2 regions of the Desulfuromusa ferrireducens genome follow, and region 2 is predicted to be linked to the other one. Evidence: riboswitches for the same ligand, from Rfam matches in the RefSeq annotation. Region 2 holds a riboswitch; the other holds the start of a gene.
The links. A riboswitch is a leader RNA that binds a small molecule or an ion and turns the genes downstream of it on or off. The one in region 2 is predicted to bind molybdenum cofactor.
Positions count from the first base shown of each region.

Region 1: linked by a shared signal. The riboswitch ahead of ACZ5PT_RS13780 (aldehyde ferredoxin oxidoreductase C-terminal domain-containing protein) and the one ahead of ACZ5PT_RS05235 (ATP-binding cassette domain-containing protein) in region 2 are both predicted to bind molybdenum cofactor.

Region 1 is NZ_AP042415.1:3,066,756-3,075,722, forward strand. Features, by position in the region: gene ACZ5PT_RS13755 (molybdopterin molybdotransferase MoeA) at 1-667, opposite strand, end outside; gene ACZ5PT_RS13760 (ABC transporter ATP-binding protein) at 634-1,356, opposite strand; gene ACZ5PT_RS13765 (ABC transporter permease) at 1,361-2,047, opposite strand; gene ACZ5PT_RS13770 (ABC transporter substrate-binding protein) at 2,057-2,857, opposite strand; gene ACZ5PT_RS13775 (iron-containing alcohol dehydrogenase) at 3,511-4,674, shown strand; molybdenum cofactor riboswitch at 4,757-4,875, shown strand; gene ACZ5PT_RS13780 (aldehyde ferredoxin oxidoreductase C-terminal domain-containing protein) at 4,915-6,642, shown strand; gene ACZ5PT_RS13785 (MoaD/ThiS family protein) at 6,768-6,992, shown strand; gene ACZ5PT_RS13790 (HesA/MoeB/ThiF family protein) at 6,995-7,813, shown strand; gene ACZ5PT_RS13795 (electron transfer flavoprotein subunit beta/FixA family protein) at 7,889-8,701, shown strand; gene ACZ5PT_RS13800 (FAD-binding protein) at 8,734-8,967, shown strand, end outside.
Region 2 is NZ_AP042415.1:1,141,377-1,150,343, reverse strand. Features, by position in the region: gene fdhD (formate dehydrogenase accessory sulfurtransferase FdhD) at 1-1,374, shown strand, start outside; molybdenum cofactor riboswitch at 1,379-1,497, shown strand; gene ACZ5PT_RS05235 (ATP-binding cassette domain-containing protein) at 1,575-2,285, shown strand; molybdenum cofactor riboswitch at 2,328-2,448, shown strand; gene ACZ5PT_RS05230 (ABC transporter substrate-binding protein) at 2,519-3,319, shown strand; gene ACZ5PT_RS05225 (ABC transporter permease) at 3,329-4,015, shown strand; gene ACZ5PT_RS05220 (molybdopterin molybdotransferase MoeA) at 4,044-5,261, shown strand; gene mobB (molybdopterin-guanine dinucleotide biosynthesis protein B) at 5,263-5,781, shown strand; tRNA gene ACZ5PT_RS05210 (tRNA-Sec) at 5,805-5,900, shown strand; partial or broken gene ACZ5PT_RS05205 (DUF6538 domain-containing protein) at 5,954-6,163, shown strand; gene ACZ5PT_RS05200 (hypothetical protein) at 6,182-7,792, shown strand; gene ACZ5PT_RS05195 (IS110 family RNA-guided transposase) at 7,984-8,967, shown strand, end outside.

The sequences.
Region 1 (8,967 bases), 1.9 Mb from region 2:
CACGTGCAATGCCGAGCAGCACCGGTTCACCGCCAACTTCCTTAACCGCGGCCGCGAGGGAGTAGGCATTGCTGTTGGCTATTTGTCCTGGGCCGATCGGTTCCCCTGGTTCGACCAGTTCGTCACCGGTCGACAGGATGGCGACTTGCGGCCGTTTGAAAACCTTGACCGTTTTGCAACCAAAGGAGGCGAGCAGGTTGATTTCCGCCGGACGCAGAATGCTGCCGGTGGTTATAACCACCTCACCCTGCGGAATATCCTCGCCACGAAAACGGATATGATCACCAACCTGGAACGGGCTGACGATGACCACCTGTGTGCCATCCTCTTCGGTCTCTTCGATGGGGACAATCGCCTGACAGCCGCTCGGGATTGGCGCGCCGGTCATAACTTTTATTGCACTTCCCGGAGCAACATGAAGATCCCCGGCGCTGGCGCCAGCCGAAATATAGCCGCTTATGGTCAGTCGCGCGCCAACGCGGCTGTCTTCGTGCCGGACCGCGTAGCCGTCCATGGCCGAATTGTCCCAACGCGGCAGTTCGCAGGGCGATTCAATGTCCTTTGCCAGGACACGGCCAACGGCATCAAGTAAGGTGACCGAGTCGCTACCTAACGGCATGACCCGGTCGAGGATCAGAGCCCTTGCACTTTCAAAGGATTTAGCCATCTGTGTTGCTCCATGGTGGTGAGTTCAATCTGTTTCATTGGGTTTTTGGGGCTGGCGATCAGGCGACCATTCTCCAGCCGGATGGTTTCGCTGCCCAACCGCTCGGGTTGCGTCAGATCATGGGTGGTAAAGATCAGCGTAACGCCATAATTTGGAAGCCTGCTGAGTAATTCCTCAAACGCGGGCAGGCTGGCGCTGTCGATGTTCGCGGTCGGTTCATCTAGCAGCAGCACTTCAGGTTGCAAGGCCAGAGCACGGGCCAAGGCCACTCGTTGTACTTCCCCTCCTGAGAGTTTGTCGGCTTTACGCTGTTCGAAACCGTTCAGGCCGACCGTCTCAAGGGTCGATTTGATCCGTATTTTTTGCTCTTTTCCCGGAATGCCGCGCAACTTCAGCCCGAAAGTGAGATTGTCCGCCACCGTCCCCTTGAGCAGGTAGGGGGATTGCTCGACCAGGGTGACCTTCTGCCGTCGCTGCGTCAGGGTTTCTGCTGTCGCGGCGAAGCTAATAGTCCCTCGCTGCGGCACGCTCAAAAAAGCCAGCGCCCTGAGCAGGGTGCTTTTCCCGGCCCCATTGTCTCCCGTTAGCGCATAGCTGCGGTTTGGCAACAGTTCCAGTCTCTCAATCGAGAGGCTGAAGCTCTGCCCCTGACGAATGATCACATCTTTTAAGCGGAGTACCGGTTTCATCAACTTACCTTTGTTGCAACAGGTTCAAAAATAGATTTACGAACAGGGCGACACTCAAAAGCACCATCCCCAACGCCAGGCCGAAGGCGAATTCTCCCTTGCTGGTTTCCAGAGCGATCGCCGTGGTCATGGTGCGGGTTGAACCGCGGATATTGCCGCCGAGCATCATCGCGACCCCGACTTCGCCGATAACCCGGCCAAAACCGGCAATTACTGCCGCCATCACCCCGAAACGGATCTCTCTAAGCAACTGTATTCCGGCTTGAAGTGGCGTCGCCCCCAGCGTCAACGCGGTGTTGATGATCCGTTTGTCTGAACCCTTGACAGCGGCCAGAACATAATTGGCGATGATCGGTATGGCCAGCACCATCTGGCCGACAATCATCGCCAGTGGCGTGAACAGCAGGCCGAGACTGCCAACCGGACCCTGCCTGCTGAACAGTCCAAACAACACCAGGCCGACAACCACGGTCGGCAGCGCCATCAGGGTGTTCAGCAGTGTAACCAGTACGCGCCGACCGCGAAACTGTGCCAGCCCGAGCAACACGCCAGCAGGGACAGCCAGCAGCGCCGACAGGACAATGGCCGTGCAGGAGGTATAGAGGGAGGTCCAGACGATACTCTGGATCTCCCGATCAAAGGCGAATACCAGCTCAATCGCCTGCAATAATGATCCACTCAGATAGCCCAAGCTATTCCCTTATTGGACGTAGAAAAGCTGCTCACCACCGCGGCGATAAGCGGTGATAAGGCTTTTCGCCTGAGGGGAAGTCAGGTAGTCGAGAAACTTTTCGGCCAATTTTACCTTGACGTGTGGATGTTTCTGCGGATTGACCATGATCACGCCGTAGGGGTTAAACAGCCGCTGGTCCCCTTCGCTGACAACCTGCAGATCAGTCTTGCCTTTGAACGCCAGATAGGTGCCGCGATCGCTCAGCGTATAGCCCTGGCGTTCTCCTGCCATAACAATCACCTCGCCCATACCGCGGCCAGCTTCCAGGTACCAGTCGCCGTATGGGGTGACCTCGGCCGCTTGCCAGAGTTGTTTCTCGCGGCTGTGGGTGCCGGAGTCATCGCCGCGTGAGACGAAGGTCGCTTCGGTCGCGGCAATTTTGGCCATGGCGGCGGCGACATCGTTTGCTTCTTTAAGGCCGGCCGGATCCTTGGCTGGTCCGAGGATGACAAAATCGTTGTACATCACGTCCCGCCGGTCGACGCCGTAGCCTGCGGCAACAAACTTATCTTCTTTATTGCGGGCATGCACCATGACGACATCAACATCGCCCGATTCCCCCAGTTTGATTGCTTTGCCGGTGCCGACGGCGATTACATCAACCTGGCAATCATTGGCCTGCTCAAAAGGCGGGAGCAGTACCGCCAGTAACCCTGAATTTTCTGTCGAAGTGGTGGTTGCCAGGCGCAGATGCTCGGTCGCCAACGCAGGGGTGGTCAGTGCCCCTAACAGGCAAGCGGTGATTAACAACGTCAGTCTTGATTTCATTGGTTCATCCTTCTGTCTTGTGTTTGTCGAATAGATAGGTTGTCCGTTTAGGGCAAGGCGAAAACCGTCGCTTGCAGTTTTGTCCGGCGACAGCCTTTCTTTCAGGCAGGGCATCAATTGCAAAAGTCATGCAAATTTCCAGTTTTCCTTCCAGACGATGGGTTTATCGCGACGACGAGAGTGTGCTGATAGGCGGCAGTTCGACAGAGTTAAACGTTGTTACGTATACGGGCTGGGAGCTGGGGTGGGTTTTAGATATTTATATGGGCTGTCCTTTTCGGCGATCCCTGCTCGTTGAACAGCAGGGCTACCATGTAGTGGAATGTATTAAATAGGTACATATTGTCCCACTTTGGAACGATTTGTGCCATGAACTGTGTTTGTCGCAGGGAGGGTAGGGGGAGGTGTGACAGGTGTGGCAGGTGTAGCAGATCGATCCGTTCTGGAACGTTCTGTGCCGAAATAGTCCTGAAGGAGAAATTTAGTTCAATACTGTTTCTGTCAGCGATGGCAAGAAATAAGATTGTGTTTACGGTATGTTAAGTACTTTTTTCGCAACTGGCACCCTTGTTGCTCTAGTCCTAAACCTACGTTTTACTTTTTATATTTTCTGGCAACACAACAACACCAATGAAACAACAAGGAGAGAAAAAATGGCTTTAGCAGATCAAACTTATGGATTCTATATTCCGACTGTTTCCCTCATGGGCGTAGGTTCCTCAAAGGAAACCGGCGAACAGGTCAAGGCGCTGGGCGGCACCAAGGCACTGTTGGTCACCGATAAGGGCATTGTCGCTATGGGCATGGCTGAGCAGATCAAAGTTCAGGTCGAAGCCGCTGGTATTCCCGTGGTCATCTTCGACGGTTCCGAGCCAAACCCGACCGACAAAAACGTTCATGACGGTCTGGAGGTTTACCAGGGCGAGAAATGCGACACCATCATTTCCCTCGGTGGCGGCTCTTCCCACGACTGTGCTAAGGGCATCGGCATGGTTGCCACCAATGGCGGGCACATCCGCGATTGCGAAGGCGTTAACAAGACCACTAAGGCAATGCCTCCTTTTGTCGCCATTAACACCACCGCCGGTACCGCTTCAGAGATGACCCGCTTCTGCATCATCACCAACACCGATACCAAAGTGAAAATGGCTATCGTTGACTGGCGTTGCACGCCAAATATCGCCATCAATGATCCAGTCCTGATGGTCGGCAAGCCTGCTGCCCTGACCGCTGCAACCGGCATGGATGCACTGACTCACGCGGTTGAGGCCTACGTCTCGACCATTGCCACCCCAATCACTGACGCCTGTGCCATCAAGGCGATTGAGCTGGTTGCCGAGTACCTGCGTCCGGTCGTTGCCAACGGCGACAACCTCGAAGGGCGTGACAAGATGGCCTACGCTGAGTACCTCGCTGGCATGGCCTTCAACAACGCCTCCCTCGGTTATGTCCACGCTATGGCCCACCAGCTCGGTGGCTTCTACAATCTCCCCCATGGTGTCTGTAACGCTATCCTGCTGCCGTCGGTCTGCGAATTTAACGTTATCGCCAACCCACAGCGTTTCGCTGATATCGCCGTGGCGATGGGTGAGAACATTGACGGTTTGAGTGTTGTTGCTGCTGCCGCCAAGGGCATCGCGGCAATCCGCAAGCTCTCTGCTGACATTGGCATCCCGACCGGTCTGACCGCACTCAACGTTAAGGAAGCTGACCTTGCCGTTATGGCAGGCAACGCTCAGAACGATGCCTGCATGTTGACCAACCCGCGCAAGGCGAACCTCGATGACGTCATCGGCATCTACCAGGCCGCAATGTAAGCGTTTCGGATTCTGGGGCCGGGGTGAATACTCTCCCGGCCCTTTTTTGCAATAAGCAGCAATCTGGCTGTTAGTTATTGAAACAAATATCGATCTCCGAGCCTGATCACCTTAGAGGATTTTCCTGATGGTGGCAGGCCGCCGGGTTCCGCTGGAAACGGCGCGGCCTCCCTTTCGAAAAGGAGATTGAACGTATATGTGCATTACGCATCATCTTTGCCGAATGGGAGTATCTACAACATGGACAAAATTTTTCGCGTTAACATGACCGACCTCACCAGCAGCGTTGAGGAGGTTCCGCAAAACTGGGCTGGCCTCGGTGGCCGCGCCCTGACCTCGACCATCGTTTCCGCAGAGGTCGATCCCGCCTGTCACCCGCTGGGATTAAATAATAAATTGGTCTTCGCTCCTGGTTTGCTCTCAGGCACTGCGGCCGCCAACTCCGGGCGAATGTCCTGTGGCGCCAAGAGTCCCCTGACTGGCACCATCAAAGAGAGCAACACCGGCGGCACCACCGCTCAGCAGTTTGCCAAGATGGGCATCAAAGCGCTGATAATCGAGGGCCTGCCGAAGGAAGACAAATTCTACAGCCTCAACATCACCGTTAACGGTGTGACCATCGCCGAAGAGACTGAGCTGCTCGGTCAAGGTAACTTTGCTGTCATTGAGGCGCTTGAGGCCAAGTTCGACAAGAAGGTCGGCATCATGATGATCGGCCAGGCCGGTGAAGCGAAGATGGCCGCTGCCAATATTTCGGTCAAAGACCCCGACAGCAAGATCCGTAGCCACGGCCGCGGCGGCATGGGTGCGGTCATGGGCTCGAAAAAGATCAAGTACATCACCGTTGATGCGAGCGACGCTCCCGGCGTCACCATCGCCGATCCGGAGAAATTCAAGGCCGCGGCCCGCATTTTCGCCAAGACGATTCTTGATCACCCGGTCGCTGGTGAAGGTCTGGCTACCTACGGCACCAACGTCTTGGTAAATATCCTCAATGAGGCTGGTGGTCTGCCAACCCGCAACTTCACCTACGGTCAGTTCGAAGCACACGACAACATCAGCGGCGAGACCATGCATGACACCATCGTCGAGCGCGGTGGCAAGACCAAGCACGGCTGTCATGCCGGTTGCATCATGAAATGCTCACAGGTCTACAATGACAAGGACGGCAAGTACCTTACTTCCGGCTTTGAGTACGAGACCATCTGGGGCTTAGGTGCCAACTGCTGTATCGAGATCCTCGATGATATCGCCGTAGCCGACAGCATCATGGATGATATCGGTGTCGACTCCATCGAGACCGCCGTCATGTTCGGTGTCGCCATGGAAGCCGGCATTCTCCCCTTTGGCGACGGCAAAGGGGTCATCCGTTTACTGAGGGAAGAAATCGGCAAAGTCACCCCGCTCGGCCGGATTCTCGGTGGTGGTGCCGGCAGCGTCGGCAAAACCTACGGCGTCACCCGCGTCCCAGTGGTCAAGAATCAGGCGATCCCTGCCTACGACCCTCGCAGTGTCAAGGGTATCGGCATCACCTACGCGACCAGCACCATGGGCGCCGACCACACTGCCGGTTACGCTATCGCCACCAATATCCTGAATATCGGCGGTTACGTTGACCCGCTGAAGAAGGATGGTCAGGTCGAGCTCTCTCGCAACCTGCAGATTGCTACCGCCGCCGTCGACTCGACCGGTATGTGTATCTTTGTCGCTTTCCCGGCTCTGGACATCCCTGAGTGTCTGCCGGCGCTGATCGACATGATCAACGCCCGCTTCGGGATCGAACTGACCGGCGACGATGTCACCAACCTCGGCAAAAGCGTCCTCAAGACCGAGCGTGCCTTCAATATTGGCGCTGGCTTCACCAATAAGGACGATCGGCTGCCCGAATTCTTCCTCGAGCCGGTCGCGCCGCACAATGCGGTCTGGGATTTCACTGGTGACGAGATCGATGCATTCTGGGACTTTTAAACCATCTCTCAAGAGGGTGTAAACTCTCTCTCCTGCCCGGTGTGGCCGTCACTGTGCGGCCACACCGGGATTTTTTTCACGAGTACCAGCGTGAGTGATGGATTGCAGAAAACAGGGAGAATGAGATGAAGATTACCGTTAAACTCTTTGCCAATTTTCGCAATGATCGCTTCAAGATCAAGGAACAGGAAATAGCCGTCGGCACGACCTGTGCCGAGGTGGTCGCGGTTTTAACGATTCCAGAAATAGAAATTGGTATTGTGCTTATCAATGGCCGCCATGCGCAATTATCGCAACCCTTGAACGAAGGGGACACCCTGGCGCTGTTTCCCTTGGTCGGTGGTGGCTGAGTATGTGCGATGCCCTTAGCTTTCTCCGTGCCAGAAGCGATGGCGATCTGCTGCCCTGGTCTATTCAGCTCGCGGCCAGTTGTTGTTACCGAAAAAGCATTGCCGAAATTGAAGCGATTGCCCTGGAAAATGATCTTCTTCCAGCCCGTTATCAGCGCAACCGGGCGATGCTTGACGTTGCCCAACAACGTCAGCTGTTTGCCAGCTGTGTCGCGGTGATCGGCTGTGGCGGCCTCGGTGGCTACGTTCTGGAAGAGCTGGCCCGTCTGGGAGTCGGCAAGATTATCGCCATCGATCCCGATATGTTCGAAGAGCACAATATGAACCGACAGCTGCTGGCATCGATCAAAAGTCTGGGACAGCCGAAAGTCGATGCGGCCGACGAGCGAATTGCCAACATAAATCCAGCCGTGTCCGTTACTCCATGTTGGGAGACCTTCGGTCTGGACAATGGTCAGCGACTGCTGCAGCACGCCGATGTTGTCGTCGATTGTTTGGACAGCGTTAACACCCGGCTGGATCTGGCTGAGGTCTGTACGCGGCTTGGCCTGCCGATGGTGCACGGGGCGATTGCCGGTTGGTACGGACATGTCTGCTCGGTCTTTCCCGGCGATCAATCGCTAAAAAAACTCTACGCCCATAACAACAGTGGAAAAGGCGTGGAACAGAATATGGGCAACCCTTCTTTTACCCCGGCAGTTGTTGCCAGCCTTGAAGTCGCCGAGGTCTGCAAGCTTCTCCTCGGCAAGGGGACGCTTCTTAGGGGGCGCATCCTGAATATCGATCTGCTCGATATGGAATTTCACGAAATATCGCTTTGAAGCAGATCTCGCTCCACCCCGCTGGCTTTCAGAACCGAAGAATTCCGAATAACCTTTCGAAGGGACATTGATTTCATGCTGGTCATCTCTTGTATCAAGCAGGTTCCTGACACCACTCAGGTGCAGATCGACCCGGTTACCAACACTCTGATTCGCGATGGCATCCCGTTCATCATGAATCCCTACGACACCCACGCTCTCGAAGAAAGTCTGCGGCTGCGCGACCAGTACGCGGTGCGCAGTGTTGCGCTGTCGATGGGTCCACCGAATGCCGAAGCGACGCTGCGCAAGGCCTGCGCGCTGGGGGTCGATGACGCTATTTTGCTTTCGGATCGTTGTTTCGGCGGCGCCGACACCCTGGCCACCAGTTGCGTGCTCTCGGCTGCCATCGATCTACTGGCCAAAACCGACGAACTGGCGATTGTCTTCTGCGGCAAGCAGACTATCGATGGCGATACCGCCCAGGTTGGTCCTGGTATCGCCTCGCGGCTCGGCCTGCATCAGCTCACCCTGGTCGATCGGATTGAACATCTCGATCTGCAGCGCAAAATGATCCGTGTCCGGCGTAAGCTGGAAGGGCGTTATGAGATCGTCGAAGCGCCGCTGCCGGTGACGATAACCGTGGTCCGTGAAATCAACCAACCACGCTACCCGACCGTGCCGATGCGGCTGGCGGCCGAAGATGCCGAGGTGACAACCTGGGACAACAGCGTCCTGCAGCTGAATGTCGAGACCATCGGCCTGAAGGGCTCGCCGACCTGGGTCAGTAAAATATTCTCTCCGCAGCGCGATCAGGGCGAGATCATTGGTGATGGCATCAACGACCCGCAAGGCACGGCGCAACTGCTCATCGACAAACTTTTATCCAAGGATCTTTTGGCGGTTTAACCGCCCAGAAACTCTGTAAGGATTTTATTGCTATGCAAGAGACAAAAGTTAAAAAGCCACGGGGCGTGGCTCGTTGTATCGAGGGGAAATGTGTTGCTTGCGGTGAACGCTGCGCCAGCGCCTGTCCGGTTGACGGCATCCGCATCAACGACGCGGGTGAACTGCTCTCCATCGATGAGGAAAAATGTGTCGGCTGCGACAAGTGCGTCAAGGTCTGTGCGGTTGGTGCCCTGGAGATGTTTTATACCCCGGAGCAAGTCGAGCAG
Region 2 (8,967 bases):
CGCAGTGAAAGCGCCCGGCGGGCGGTGGTTGAAGAATATCCGCTACGTTTGCGCGTCAATGGCCGCGAACTGGCGACCCTGGTCAGTTCGCCGCACAAACTCAATTTTCTGCTGGCTGGTTTTTTTCGCCTGCAGGGCTTCATCGATTCGCTCGATGATATTCTTTCTCTCGGCGTCTGTGACGATTTCGGCTTGGCCGAAGTGCGTCTGCGGGGCGATCTGCCGGAGCTACTGCAACCGACCCTGACCTCCGGTTGTGGAACCGGTATCGCCTATAATCTGCCCGAGCGTTTGCTCGCTGATTCACGGCAAAAACAGCGCCGCTACAGCAGTGACCGCCTCTTTCAGCTGATGAAAGAGTTGAACGAGCGGACCGAGCAATATCGCAGCCACGGCGGCATCCACTCGGCGGCGATCGGCGATGAAGATGGTCTGCTGCTCTATGCCGAGGATATCGGCCGCCACAATACCCTTGACCGGCTCGCCGGAGAGGCGCTCTTCAAGCAACTCAACTTGCAAGATAAGATGCTGGTGACATCGGGCCGGATTTCTACCGAGATGGTTGCCAAGGCCGCGCGGCTTGGCATCGGCCTGATCGCCTCCCGGACCTCGCCGACCGACAAGGCCATCGAGCTCTGTCAGCAGGCCGGAATTACCTTGGTCGGTTACCTGCGTGGCAGCGGTCTGGAAATTTACAGCCATGCCCAGCAACTGCAGATTTCTGGTGCCGCTAAGCGGATCCCCGGCATCACTGGGGTGATCCTCGCTGGTGGCGAAAGTCGGCGCATGGGCAGCGATAAGTCGTTGCTACCGATTCAGGGCGCGCGCTTCATCGATCATGTTTATAGCCGCATGGCGGCCTTGTTCGATGAGGTGGTGATCGTTACCAATTCGCCGGAACTGTACAGCGAAATCGATTGTCGCAAGGTCCCCGATCTCTACTATGCGCAGGGGGCGCTGGCCGGGGTTCATTCCGGGCTGGCCCACGCCGGCAACGAGCAGATTTTTGTCGTCGGCTGTGATATGCCGTTTATCTCCGCTCGTGTGGTCCGGCATATTTGTGCTCAGGCCAGTCGTGGCGATCTGGTTATTCCGAACAGCAGTGGTGGCCACGAGCCGTTGCATGCCCTCTACGACAAGAGTTGTTTGTCGGCCATGGAGCAGGTGCTGGACGGCGGACAGCGGCGGATCATGCTGTTCTTCGATCAGGTCAAAGTAGTAGAAATTTCCAGCAAAAAGATAAAAGAGCTTGATCCTGGCGAGAAAAGCTTTCAGAATATCAACACGCCGGAGGATTATTTCCGACTGCGTGGTACTCTGGTTAGCAATGAGGAGTTAAGTTCCGTGCCGTTGCTCGAAGGCAACAGCAACTAAAAACTAAATATTGGTTCTCCGAACCGTCCCGCCTTAGAGGGTTTTCCTGATGGCGGTCGGTCGATGGGTGCGGCTGGAAACGGCCGGGCCTCCCGTTTGGAAAGGGGATCCTGAAAAAGGCTACTGGTGCAGCTTATCTGTCTCCTATGGTCTTTTAAGGGCTTCTTCCATGCGGAAGGAGCTTTTTTTGTGGGATCGGCATGATGACGACGCTGCTCGAACTAAACAATATCAGCTTGCAACAAGGGGATTTTTCCCTGCAGGTGCCGAGGCTCAATCTGCAAACAGGACGTCTCTATGTTCTGAAAGGGGAAAACGGCGCTGGGAAAAGTACCCTGCTGCGACTGTTGGCCCTTTTGCAACAGCCACAAAGTGGGCAGCTGAGTTTTGCCGGGCAGCCGGTGTTATGGACCGGGTCCAGTCTGCAACGGCTGCGGCAACAGATCACCCTGCTCGAACAGAATCCGCTGCTGTTTGTCGGCAGTGTTGAGAAGAATCTCGCTTTCGGTTTGAAACTGCGTGGCTTAAAAGGACAGGAGTTACAAAGCCGGATCGATCAGGCGCTGCAGGTTGTCGGCTTGGACGGTTTTCAGCAGCGCTCGGCAGAACAATTATCCGGCGGTGAAACCCGGCGGGTTGCGCTGGCGCGAGCCCTCTGCTTGCGGCCGCAGCTGTTACTGCTCGATGAGTCGACCGCCAATCTCGATGTCGGACAATTGGCTGCTTTGGAGCGTTTCCTGGTCGGTCTCCCACTGCAAGGGATGACGGTGGTGATCGCCAGCCATGATGCGCAACAGCCGCAGCGGCTGGGCGGTGAGATCCTCTCCTTGGCCGATGGTCAGCTGCAGCAAACGCCAGCGGTTCACCCAAACGAGAACTATCAACCCCTGCTGCGGCAGGTGAAGGGATAAGCAAATCGGGCGACCCACTGGGCCGTCTGGAACATGCACAACATGATTGTCATTCTCCGAGCTTTTTTTGCCTGTCGGTATTTGCCGTGGCGCTAAAGCCGTTGGGTTCGGTGGGAAACGACCGGACCTCCCGTATTTGGAAAGGAGACGTACAGTTGCACTAAATGGGTGCGGCTGTTTACGCCTTTCATCTGAAAGGCGTTTTTTGTTTGCAAGATGGAGGATAGAGGAAAATGAAAGTACAGCGTATTTTGGTTCTGCTAAGTTGCCTGTTGGTGCTAGCCGGAAGTGCATTGGCCAGCGAGCATTTGCGTCTCGCGACGACCACCTCAACGGAAAATTCCGGTCTGCTGGCCGAGTTGCTGCCGCCGTTTGAGCAGGCCAACGATTGCAAGGTTGACGTCATTGCCGTCGGCACCGGCAAAGCGATCAAGTTGGGCGAAAACGGCGATGTCGATGTGGTGTTGGTGCATGCGCGCAGCAAGGAAGATAAATTTGTCGCCGCCGGTTTCGGCGTTGATCGCCGCGATGTCATGTACAATGACTTCATCATCATCGGCCCGGCCAGTGACCCCGCAGGGATTAAAGGCAGTAAAGACGCGACCGCCGCTATGGCCAAGATTGCTGCCACCGGTAGTACCTTTGTCTCGCGTGGCGACGATTCCGGCACCCACTCGCGCGAAAAGCAGTTGTGGAAAAAGGCTGCTGTTGCACCGGCTGGAGACTGGTACCTGGAAGCTGGCCGCGGCATGGGCGAGGTAATCGTCATGGCTGGCGAGCGTCAGGGTTATACCTTGACCGACCGCGGCACCTACTTGGCATTCAAAACCAAGACCGAGCTGCGAATTGCCGTCGAAGGAGATAACGGCCTGTTTAACCCTTATGGCGTGATCATGGTAAATCCGGCCAAACACGACCATGTAAAGGTCGAGCACGCGAAAAAATTCCTCGACTATCTGGTTTCTCCTCCAGCCCGGGCCCTGATCACCAGTTTCCGTAAAGGTGGCGAGCAACTTTTTTACGTTGCCGAGTAAGGAAACTCTTTGGGCTTTTTAGGTGAATCCCTGCTTGCAGCCGTTGAGCTGATCATCAGTTTCGATCGGGATGTCCAGATGACCGTCTGGACATCCCTGTACACCTCCAGTTGCGCCATCCTGATGGCCGCGCTGGTTGGGGTGCCGATCGGTCTCTGGCTGGGGATCAGCCGGTTTCGCGGCCGGCGGTTGATGATCACCCTGCTGAATACCTTGATGGCTCTGCCGACTGTAGTGGTTGGCCTGCTACTGTTCGGTTTGTTCAGTCGACAGGGGCCACTCGGGGATCTCGGATTGCTGTTTACACCGCTGGCGATGATTGCCGGGCAAACGGTGTTGGCCACACCAATCGTTGCCAACCTGGTGTTGGCGGCAGTCAGCGGGTCCGACGAGCGGATTATCAACACTGCCCTGACCCTCGGCGCCTCCCGTTTGCAGGCGGCGGTGCAACTGCTGCGCGAGATTCGTTTCGGCGTGATGGCGGCGGTGATCGCTGGTTTCGGCCGCGTGATTGCCGAAGTCGGCGTGGCGATGATGCTCGGTGGCAATATCCGCGGCACCACCCGCACCATGACGACTGCCATTGCCCTGGAAACAAGTAAGGGGGAGTTTGCTTTTGGACTGGCTCTCGGATTGGTGTTGATGGGGGTGGCGCTGCTGGTTAATTTGGGATTAAATCTGCTTCAGCAACGCTAAAAATAAAGTTTAACGATGAGGAGAAAAGATGCCGATTTCATTTTATCAGGCGCGCCAGCAGATTATTGATGCTGTCGAACCGTTGGCGATAGAAAAAGTTTCCTTGCTCGACGCTGCCGGTCGGGCGGTCGCCGAGGATGTCATTGCCAACCAACCGTTACCGTTGTTCGATAATTCAGCGATGGATGGCTACGCGGTGCGTGCTGAGGATTGTTCCACCGGAGCGATCCTGCCGTTAGTCGGCTATCTGCCTGCCGGAGGCCGGTTGAATTGCACGGTCAAGGCGCAGACGGCGGTCAAGATCATGACCGGGGCGCCGATTCCGCAAGGTGCCGATGCGATTGTGCCCTTTGAGGAGACCGTTGAAGCCCCTGGTCAGGTGACTATTCTCGGGCCGGTCAAAAAGGGCGAGCATATCCGCTGGCAGGGCGAAGATATCAAACCGGGAGATCGGGTTATCGAGGCCGGAACCGTGTTGCGACCCGCCGAAATCAGCCTGCTCGCCTCTTTCGGCATGTCGATGGTCAAGGTGCGCCGTCGGGTCCGAGTGGCGATCCTTTCCACCGGCGATGAGCTGCAGGAACTGGATGAACTGCGTTTCGAAGGAGGCGTTATCAATAGCAACTCCTGGGCCCTGGCGGCGGCGATCCGCGAGATTGGCGCCGAACCGTTGATGCTCGGCATCGCCCGCGACAACCTGGAGAGTTTGCGGGAAAAGCTCAGTGATGGATTGCAGGCCGACGTGTTGATTACTTCGGCTGGAGTGTCCGCCGGTGATCGTGATTACGTCCGCGAGGTCCTCGAAGAACTGGGCGTAAAGCAACTGTTCTGGAAAATCAACATCAAGCCAGGTAAACCGACCGCGTTCGGCATGCAGGGTAAAACTCCTGTTTTTTCCCTGCCCGGCAATCCGGTTTCAACGATGATTACTTTTGAAGAGTTTGTCCGTCCGGCCTTGCTAAAGATGATGGGTCACCGCACCCTGCTCAAGCCGCTGTTCAAAGCCAAACTCCAGGAACCGGTGAAAAAGAAGTATGACCGTCTCCAGTTGATGCGGGTGGCGGTTGAGTTGAATGAACAGGGAGAAATGGTCATCGTCAGCGCTGGGGATCAGAATACCGGTATCCTGCGCACCATGATCTACGCTCAGGGGATTGCTCTTTTGGCTCCCGACAGAGATTATTACGCAGCAGGGGATAAACTGGATGTGCACCTGCTTGGGGCGTCCACGGCGTTGGGGTATTAGTATGGACAGAAAACAGCCACCGGCTATCTCATTTATCGCCCGTTCCGGGACCGGTAAAACCACCCTGCTGACCACCGTGATCAGCGAGCTCAAAGCACGCGGTTACAAGGTTGGGGCGATCAAGCACGACGCACATAAGTTCGAGATTGATCATCCCGGTAAAGACAGCCACCGCTTTACCGAGGCTGGAGCGGACAGCATGCTGATCTGCTCGTCAAGCAAGTTGGCGCTGGTTAAGCAGCATCAGCAATCACCGGAAATAGAGGAGTTGATCGGCGATTATTTTCCCGATGTCGATCTGGTTCTGGTCGAAGGTTTCAAACAGAGTGGCTTGCCGAAGATCGAGCTCTATCGTCAGGCGCATGGTGAAGGGCTGATTACGCGGGGGGAACGACAGGATCCCACCCTGGTGGCGGTAGCGACCGATACCGAGCTGCAGGTTGACGTGCCGCAACTTGATCTGAACAATCCCTCGGCCGTGGCCGATTTTGTTGTTGAAAAGCTGGGTTTGAAAAGTTAAAACTGTGACATTCAAAAAGTTACGGAGGTAGTTAGCGGTCTGGTGACGCTCACGGTCTTCAAAACCGATGTGGGGAGTATCCCTTCCCGGGTGAGTTCGATTCTCATCTACCTCCGCCAAATACATATAAGTAGCTGAAATTATTCGGGCTGACAACCAGGACTCTGGTGCTATGACACGCGTTGTAACACACTGGAGGCCTCCTATGGGGTGCAGCTACTTAACTAAAAGAGGTCAGCAGTATTACTTTCGTATGAGAGTGCCTGCTGACCTTTTTTCTTTTTTGCAGCAGAAATTCATTACCGTATCGCTTCGGACTCGAAACTACAAACAGGCAAAGCGCCGGCTGCGGGTACTTGTTTATAAGACCGAAGAACTATTTACCACGATCAGGATGGATATGCTAAGTGACGAACAGATCGCACAGTTAGTGCAACGCTATAAAGACAGGGTGCTTGCTGGCTATGAACGGCAGCGTGAGCACGGAAGCGACATGTGCCAGGCTGCCATGTCCGGGGATATTCGCTCCCTCAATCAGGGGCAAGATGACCTGCTGTTGTACCGGCAGTTTGCCGAAGACCGTACTGAAGAAGATTACGCTGCCCTCCTCGAACACTATCAGGCCGGCATCAAGGCGCGCAAAGAATTGCGGCGCTATGGCCATTTCGATGACATCACTCGTATTTCGGCCTATTCTCTGGCTGAACAAAGCGGGCAGGATATCGACCTTCCTCCCAAGGACTACCTGAATCCTAACGAAGAAGCATACAACAAAGATCCTCCGACCGACTTTTACCGCCTTGTCCAGGCAATGGTGCGGACCGAGATTGATATTCTCGAAATAGAGGTCGAGCGCCTGCGCTGCAATGATACTGAGTATGACCGGGAACTGCGCCGTAAAATGGATCGACCCAACAAATTGCTGTCAGAGGTTTGTGCACTGATCGAGGCCGAACAAGCGCAGAACAATAAGAAGACCTCCCTGATCAAGGTGCAGCAAAACCATAAGGCGCTGCTCCGGGTGCTGGTTGACAAACCGATCCGCGATTACGATGAACAGGAAATCCTCAAGGCCGGTGAGATCATCCGTAAATGGCCGAAGGGGGCTTCTTCAAGAAGAGACCTTGACCACATGTCGGCGGAAGCGATCGTCAACCGTACCGATTTGGGCGAGCCGATCAAGATGAATTCCATCAAGTACCGCCTAACCGGGTTAAACAGCATTTTCAAAAAAGCTGCAAAAAAAGGCTGGATCGATCGAAACCCCTGCCCTACTTGGAAGTTTAAGGTCAGCCAGGAGGTCAACGAAGAGGGGGAACTGGAAAGTCAGGATCGTTATCTGCCTTGGAGTATTGACGAGATCTTACGCTTACTCCAGACGTCCTATTTTACCAAGGCGAAGCACTGTTATAAGAACGCCGAAAACTACTGGTTGCCGATTATTGCCATACTTTCTGGCTGCCGACAGAGTGAACTGTGTCAGTTGTATTGCGATGATATTCGGTATGACGACAAGGCTGATTGCTGGTTCTTCCGGATTGTCATCGATGGGGAACGCCGGCAGGGGGGCAAGACTGAAGGGTCGGTACGGAGGGTGCCTGTGCATCAAACTCTGATCGAGTTAGGGCTTTTGAACTACCGCGAATTTATTGCCCAGGGACACGACAGACTGTTCCCGAACCTGACCTACTATGCCACGGTGGATAATTGGTCGAACGGGTTCTCCAAACGGTTTGGGAAACACATCAAACGGGTGATGGAGTGGGACGACCCCGAACAGGCCAAAGTCTTTCATGGTTTCCGCTCGTCATTTATCAACACACTACGTGACCGTAATGGCGTCCTTATGGAGCAGTCGCAGTACCTGACCGGTCACGCTCCACAACTTAAAATGCCCGCTCTGTATGCCGGTCGACCAAAGATTGCGCTGATGAATGATTACATCCAACGGCTGGATTATGGTATCGATTTTGTTGAGTTACTTGGTCGATGGGAACCGCAGGGCAAGTAAATGCATATTATGATTGAATGCGGCCACCGATTATTATGTGAAACCCGCCACCCCAATTTAAAGAGGTGGCGGATAATCAAAATACTCACTACTTTTGATGAAATGGTCTCCCCCGCTACCGAAATCGGCATCTATGCGCCATGATGGAGAGTAAGAAGCTAACCATCAACGTTGAGCGAGAGGAGACCGTAATGAATATTACCACTGTCGGCTTGGACTTGGCAAAAAGCGTCTTTCATGTTGTCTGTTTCAATGAGCGCAATAAGGAAGTCAAGAAACGTATGCTTCGACGTAATCATGTCCTTCAATTCTTTGCTCAATTACCACCATGTCGTGTCGGTATGGAAGCCTGCGCAACATCACACTACTGGGGTCGGGAATTGCGTGCCATTGGTCATGATGTGAAGTTGGTACCACCCCAGTACGTGAAGCCTTTAGTGCAAGGAAACAAGAACGACTACAACGATGCGCGGGCCATTGCCGAGGCACTTGACAGACCCAGAATTGCGTTCGTCGCTGTTAAAACAGTGGAAGAACATGACATGCAAGCCATCCATCGGATGCGCTCCCAGTGCTTGAGGGATCGCACCGCCTTGAGTAACTCAACACGGGGCTTGCTCGGAGAGTACGGTATCAGCTTCTCGAAAGGATTGACCGTTTTACGCAAAAAGATTCCGGAACTACTGGAAGATGCCGACAACGTGTTGAGCTTTCGGTTCCGCAACCTCCTGGCGCGACGCTATGAGCAGCTCGTCGAGCTTGACGAGCATATTGCGTTTTACACGAAGGAACTGGAGTTATTAAGTCAGCAGGATGATGCCTGCCAGAGATTACAAACAATCCCGGGCTTCGGTCCGATTGTTGCGAGTGCCTTTCGCAGTACGATTGGTGATGGGCGTGCCTATGTTCGCGGTCGACATGCAGCGGCATCCCTTGGCCTGGTTCCACGTCAGCACAGCAGTGGCGGCAAAAATGTTCTTTTGGGGATTAGCAAACGCGGGGATAAATACCTTCGCATGCAATTGATCCATGGCGCTCGTACCGTCGTCCTTCGAGCAGCCAATAGAGATGATCCCTTGAGTCGATGGATCAATCGCATCCGAGAACAAAGAGGGTGGAACAAAGCAGTTGTTGCGTTGGCGAACAAAATGGCGCGGATCGGTTGGGCTATTCTG